2 linked regions of the Prochlorococcus marinus CUG1417 genome follow. The main gene of each other region encodes a partner of the protein of the gene in region 2 in a complex. Links are inferred from orthologs where the notes say so. Each region holds a gene or a part of one and is shown on either strand. Other genes may lie near its edges.

Region 1 (3,324 bases), on a different replicon or contig from region 2:
AAAAGATTTACAAAACCCTTTGCGCCAGGAGAAGATAGATTTGAAGGTTTAGATATTGAATTAACTCCCAATGAACAAATAATCATTCCTGAATCCTTAGCGTGGTTAGACGCTTCAGTAAAAGAGAGAATGGAATGTGGGGATCATTGGGTAATATACGCTGAAGTACTACACGGTAATATACTAAACTCCGATAGTCTAACCGCAGTTCATCACCGTAAAACTGGTGCTAGCTATTAAATTTATTTATCTAATTTATGACTGAATCAAAAGATCTTATAATCATTACTGCTAGTTGTGGAAAAAATCTAGAACTTTCAGAAAAATTCCTTGAAAAAAGTATTGAACTTAAAATAAGTTCTGAGATACTAGATCTTACGACTCTTGATATTCCATTATTTAATCCAAGAATTCACAGCAAAGATAATATCCCAGTTGTAATAGAAGAATTAAAAAAAAAGCTTTTCACAATAGAAAAGTGGGTGATTTGTGCTCCTGAATATAATGGATCTATTCCTCCTATTCTCTCAAACTTCATAGCTTGGTTATCTATTTCAGGAGATGATTTTAGGAATTTATTTAATGGTCAACCAATTGCAATTGCTACATTCTCTGGTGGAATAGGTTTAGAGTTACTTACCTCATTACGTATTCAATTAGTACATTTGGGAAGTCAAGTATTAGGTAGACAACTTTTGTCCTCATATAGTAAACCTATAGATACAAAAACAATTGAAGATATTATTCAAAGACTTTTACAAATGAAAAAAATAAAAACATAAACATTTAAAACCTAATAAAATTTCATTCTTTTTTCATTCCAAACTTTCAAAATTTCTCTAGCCATAGGAAGCGCATGTACCGAACCTCCACCAGGAGTATTTTGTGCAAAAGCGACTACGAGCAATTCACTCTTTTCCGAAGGAGCAAAGCAAACGAACCAAGCGTGATCTAATCCGCCTTCACCATCTTCAGCAGTTCCTGTTTTACCTGATACTGGAGGTAAATTTGAAACTCCATAATTAATTGATACCCCTGTACCAGACTCTACTACTTTCCTTAGACCACTTTTTATCAAATGAATATTTTGAGGATCAATGTCAATTGGAGTACGTTTTTCATCTAAACGACTTTCTAAATCTTTTTTAGTCAAATGTGGAGTAACTAGGTAACCTCCATTGGCAATCGCTGCATATGCTTTAGCTATTTGAATTGGAGTAACTTGAACAACAAATTGTCCGATAGACATACTTGCAATATCTTCTGGAACCCAAGGAGTTCTTCCTGGCTGCCCCCATCCTCTACCTTCTTTAGCCCATTCACTACTAGCTACTAATCCTATATTTTCTTGTTCAGAAATTTCAATGCCAGATAAAGAATTAAAACCAAGCTTTCGTGAAACCTTGTGAATTTCATCAACTCCTACTCCGTAGCCTACTTGATAAAAAAATGTATTACTAGAAACTCTTAAAGCATCTTCGTAACCTATCAACCCAAAGCCTAAATCATTATGCTCTCTAAAACATTGACTCCCATAAGTTAAACATGGCTTTGTATCTAAAATGGTATCTCTAGGAAATTTTCCACTTTCCAAGCCGGCTAAAGCGGTTACAATTTTCCAAATACTTCCAGGATCATAAGCATTTAATGCTCTATTAAAAAGAGGTTTTTCTGGAGAATTAAATATCTTATTATATTCTTTTTCAGGCTTGAAATCCTTTGAAAAAAAATTTAAATCAAAGGTAGGCTTACTTGCCATCGCTCTTATTGCACCATCTCTGGGATCCATAACTATTATCGCGCCTGCTTTTTTATCTTTAAGAACTTCCTCAGCAACTAATTGCAAATTTATATCGATTGTTAATTCAACATCATTACCTTGAATTGGAGGTTTTATACCCAAGGATCTTTGAAATTTTCCTAATGAATTTACTTCAACCATTTCGCCACCCCATTCACCTCTTATAAAATCTTCGTAAACATATTCAATTCCTGTTCTTCCTATTAAGTCACTTAATTTATAACCCTTTTTAGATAAGAATTTATATTCTGATTCAGTAATTGGCTGGGTATAACCAATTACATGGGCAGCAAGGGATTTATAAGGATAATTTCTAATTAATTTGGTTGCTATTTCAAAACTAATTAAATTACCTTCATTTTCCTTAAATTTTATTAATTGATCTACATTTAAATCATCAAGAATAGTAACTAAAAGCTTTTGATTTTTTAGACCATCAGAATATTTTTTTTGAATTACATTACTATCAATGTTTAACAAGTTAGAAATACTTGATTTATGTTTTTCCCAATTACTTTTATTAACAGATTGAGGCTTTATTATTAAAGAATATTTAACTCTACTATCTGCTAAAACATAACCATTCTTATCTAGTATTCTTCCACGTATAGGCTGCGAAGCAATAAGTCTGATCCTATTTTCATCTGACATCTTCTTAAAAGATTCATAATTTAATAGTTGTAAAAAAATTAGCCTAAATAGAATCAATAAAAACGAAATAGAAGAAAAGATAAGTAAGACTAAAGGTTGTCTTTTAAATGAAATAAGTTTTTTATTAGGACTTGTTTTAATCAAAAATATAAAATTTATTTAAATATTATTTTTTCTAATAAAGCAATGGTTGATTTTATCTCTTTAAGTCTATTTATTAAATCTTTATATTCACTATCATCATTCTTCAGATTAAACTCATCATTTTCTATGCTGTTTGAATCAAAATTTTCACACATAAAAAATATACTTTTTTAAGTAATAAACTAATTAATATAATTCTAAATAAGAAATTTATTTTTTCAAAATTATATTAACTTTGATACTTAAACATATGAAAAACAAATTAATTTAATTGATCTATATTTTGTTCAAAGTAAGGATTGCAACTATTCTTTGATATCCCTAAAGACCATCCAATAAATGAAGAAATAAATAATGTGACGATTAACGGCAAAATGGCTTGTTGAGTATTTACGAGACTAAACCATTCCCTCCAGCTATTAAAAAATCTTTCTCTTTGAAATTTTCTTTTTTCATTTTCTAATAATCTCGCTTTTTTGGCGAACGATTTTGTTACCCACTTTTCGAAAGAGATCTTTTTTATGATAGCCATTTTTCTCTCGACTTCTAATAATTGTCCAGAACTTAGATAAGGATGAAATGTACTTATCAATTCAAGAGTTTTTAAAAACATCTCAACAGTTGCATCTTTTATGAGTTTTTGTTCATGGCTTAAATCAGCCCACTCTATTTCTGGATAAAAACGGTTCCTGTTTGGAGAAATTTGATCCTCTGACATTTGACCAGGT
Region 2 (3,295 bases):
TTTCATTTTGATTACTTTCTAATTTTTGTACTTTTAATTGCAGTTTTAGTTTCTGACCAGCTGGTCTTAATTCTAATATTAATGTACTACCTTCTTTTAATCCTCTAGTATTTTTATCAATTAATCCACTTAACATTAATTCCAATTTTTCAGAATCACTTAAAATTTGCGGAAGTTGATTGGGGATATCAATCTTCAAAGAAATGCCACGTCGATTTAATTGTTTATTCCATAGGGGAGAAAGCTTTTTGAAAATTTCAGCTAAATTAATTTTTGCCAAGTTATTTAATGACGGGACTTCATTACTCACTAATTCTGCTGCATTAAAAATTAAACCAAACCTATCAATTTGTTCATTACATTCATTATCTATTTGAATTAAACGATTTTTCATTGATTCGTCCATCTTATATTTTTTTAAAGTAGAACTAATTAAGGTTCTTATTGTTGCCAAGGGCGTTCTTACTTCATGAGATATTGCACGTAACAATTTTGCTTCAGTTATTTGCAAATTTTTTTCATCGTTTTTTACAGAATTCTGAATATTATGATTGGGAGCAATATTTGCTAATTTTGCCGATAATAGGGGCCAAAATAATTTTTCAAATTGATTATTAATATTAAGATTACCTAAATTATTAATTGCATTACGAAATTTTGCTCCTTCCTCATAATTCTCTTGCTTTAATTTTGCGTGCATTAATTCAATTGAAAGTTTTAGGCTTTCTTCGTCACACTTCATTAATAAAATTTTCTTATCTTTTTCTCCTACAATTGATAATATGCATTGAAAATTTTGGGTTAGTATCATCAAAAAAGGTTCATAACCATCCTCTTGACTAAGATTTAAAACTTTATAATTACTAACTAAATCGAAATCTTTTTTTATTTTGTCTGAATTATTTACTGGCAAAAAAACTGCATTCTCATTTTGAAAATATGGAAACCCCTCAAGAGACCAAAGCCATCCATGAAATTGATTTAAAAATTTTTTATCATTAAAAGTTGGCAAAGGCGAGGCGACCCAAATACCCCCATTTTTATAATTCTGAGATAGAAAATCTTTTTGAATAACTTCTAAAGAAGCCCACCACATTCTTCTGGAAGTATCATTATCCACATATATTGTTTGAACTCCGTTAATCAAATTTTCTTGAATTTTTTTTATAGTTATTTTTGAATTCATCAACTTCTTAATGATCTAGAGCGTTTCAATACAGATAAAACAAATCCAATAGATATAAAATTAGTCACCAATGACGTTCGACCATAGCTCATAAAAGGAAGAGGAATCCCAGTAACTGGTCCTAATCCAATAGTCATAAATAAGTTAATAATTATTTGAAATAAAAAAGTTGAGGCTATTCCAATAACAATTAAAGATTCAAAGTTAGACCTAGCAATTGTTGCAGTATTAATGAGTTTTTTAATCAAAAGAAAAAACAAAAATAAAACTATTATGCACCCCACAAAACCCAATTCTTCGCCTAAGGCACTAAATATAAAATCAGTATGTTGTTCAGGTATAAATTGCAAATTAGTCAGCTTACCTTGTAGCAAACCATTCCCAAATAATCCTCCAGAACCAATTGCAATTTGACTCTGTATCAAATGATATCCACCACCTAATGGATCTCTATTTGGATCTAAAAATAAAACTAATCTATCTTTTTGATATTCTTTTAAGCCATATTGCCACAAAATTGGTGTCAATTTTGCTACTAAAAAATGAAATGAAATGGCGAGAGCAGAAAAAATAATTTTCTTTTTCGAAGATCTATAAGCAAGATATCCCATAACAGGAATCCAAAGAATAAGAAGATTTGGAAAGGTTAAATATAATATAGAGGTGATAATACAAAACACTAATATCAAAATCCACTCTATGGGCATTTGCGACCAATAGAGCATCACACCTGTCAAAACAAGTAAAACTAAAGAGGTACCTAGGTCCGGTTGAAAAAAAATTAATAGCCAAGGAATAACCATTACTAATAAAGGCAATACTAAATCTCTTATTGTTAAAATTATTTTTTTGTCGAGTACTAAAGCAAGAGTTAATATAGTACTTAGTTTAGCTACTTCTGACGGCTGAAAAGAAAAAATTCCCAAGTTTAGCCATCTTTGAGCTCCAGAAACTGAGATCCCAAAAAAATAAATTAGTAATAATGATATTAAAGTACAAAAATAAAATGGAACTAAATACTTTCTAAGTCTCTCTAAAGGTATATAAGAAATAAAAAATGCTAAAAAATAACCTAAAAAACCAGTAAAGATATGGCCTAAATAATTAGATACTAAAAAATCACCCTGAATACTTTTTATTAGTAAACCGGAAATAACAACTAAAAAAAGGGGGATTAATAGTAGTGGAGAAAATAAAAAACCTCTAATGTATTTGTCTTTTTTTGGTAAAAATCCTCTCTTATTTAATACAAAGATTCTCCTAAACATCAATTATCTATAAACAAATTGATTCTTAATTAATTTAGCTAAGTTACCAAATGCAATAGAACTTTCTTTATTGGGCTGGCTTATTGAGATTGGTACACCTTTATTACTTTCATCAACGAGAGGGATTTCAATAGGAATTTGGGCTAATAAAGGTAAATCATTTTCTTTAGCTAAGGTTAATCCTCCACCTTTACCAAAAATTTCATATTTTTTACTAGGCATATCTGGCGGAATAAATACTGACATATTTTCTACAATTCCCAATAAAGGTACTCCAAGTTGTTTAAACATTGCCAATCCCCTCCTTGCATCTTGCAAAGATACTTGTTGCGGAGTAGTAACGACAATAGCTCCAGAAATAGGAACAGATTGTGAAAGGGAAATTTGAGCATCTCCTGTTCCAGGTGGCAAGTCAATCACCAAAAAATCAAGAGGATTCCATTGAACTTGGTAAAGGAATTGACGGATAATACTGTTTAGCATTGGTCCTCTCCATATCACTGGTTGTCCTTCTTCTATAAGAAAACCCATTGATACCAAAGAAATTCCATATTTATTAATAGGTATTAACCTTTGGTCAGTACCACTACCTTCTGTAACCTTTGGATTTTGTTCAGCAACACCCATCATTGAAGGAGTATTAGGTCCATATATATCGGCATCCAGCAAACCAGTTTTAGCGCCTAATTTAGCTAGAGAACAAGCGAGATTAACTGCAATGGTACTTTTACCAACTCCACCTTTACCACTGCTAACAGCTATGATATGTTGAATACCATCAATCTTCTGCAACTCAGGCGCATTACTTTGATTTTGAGGTTCTGTTTTTCGAGGATTATTA

Evidence for each region.
Region 1: the proteins of rodA (region 2) and mrdA are in contact, whole or in part, in a crystal structure (PDB 6PL5), measured with the Thermus thermophilus proteins. The link is inferred for Prochlorococcus marinus CUG1417 from one-to-one orthologs. Residues at the interface, in WP_223903423.1 of Thermus thermophilus: Phe161, Val165, Phe168, Val169, Leu172, Pro198, Tyr199, Glu202, Tyr211, Arg212, Asp213, Gln220, Val221, Gln223, Ser224, Ile226, Ala227, Ile228, Gly229, Ser230, Gly266, Phe267, Val270, Leu274, Tyr277, Gly278, Leu281, Phe285, Leu289, Arg297; in WP_223903432.1 of Thermus thermophilus: Arg4, Ile5, His6, Leu8, Ala9, Phe12, Ala15, Leu16, Leu19, Gly20, Arg22, Ala23, Trp24, Leu26, Gln27, Val28, Tyr31, Tyr34, Leu36, Leu43, Thr45, Asp47, Lys156, Gln157, Gly158, Ser160, Val184, Leu201, Glu202.

The regions. Positions count from the first base shown.
Region 1 is NZ_JAAORN010000001.1:37,359-40,682, reverse strand. Bases 196-3,186 are described here. They hold mrdA (penicillin-binding protein 2), read right to left. Parts: upstream 2,597-3,186; coding sequence 794-2,596; downstream 196-793. Other genes in these bases: HA140_RS00190 (hypothetical protein), read right to left, coding at 2,859-3,186; HA140_RS00195 (hypothetical protein), read right to left, coding at 2,608-2,751; HA140_RS00205 (NAD(P)H-dependent oxidoreductase), read left to right, coding at 258-782; HA140_RS00210 (diflavin flavoprotein), read left to right, coding at 196-240. Also shown: more of HA140_RS00210, read left to right, coding at 1-195; more of HA140_RS00190, read right to left, coding at 3,187-3,324. UniProt on the Escherichia coli protein: Catalyzes cross-linking of the peptidoglycan cell wall. Responsible for the determination of the rod shape of the cell. Is probably required for lateral peptidoglycan synthesis and maintenance of the correct diameter during lateral and centripetal growth.
Region 2 is NZ_JAAORN010000002.1:463,081-466,375, forward strand. Bases 321-3,282 are described here. They hold rodA (rod shape-determining protein RodA), read right to left. Parts: upstream 2,455-3,282; coding sequence 1,186-2,454; downstream 321-1,185. Other genes in these bases: HA140_RS08645 (sensor histidine kinase), read right to left, coding at 321-1,186; HA140_RS08655 (Mrp/NBP35 family ATP-binding protein), read right to left, coding at 2,458-3,282. In the rest of the region: more of HA140_RS08645, read right to left, coding at 1-320; more of HA140_RS08655, read right to left, coding at 3,283-3,295. UniProt on the Escherichia coli protein: Peptidoglycan polymerase that is essential for cell wall elongation. Also required for the maintenance of the rod cell shape. Functions probably in conjunction with the penicillin-binding protein 2 (mrdA).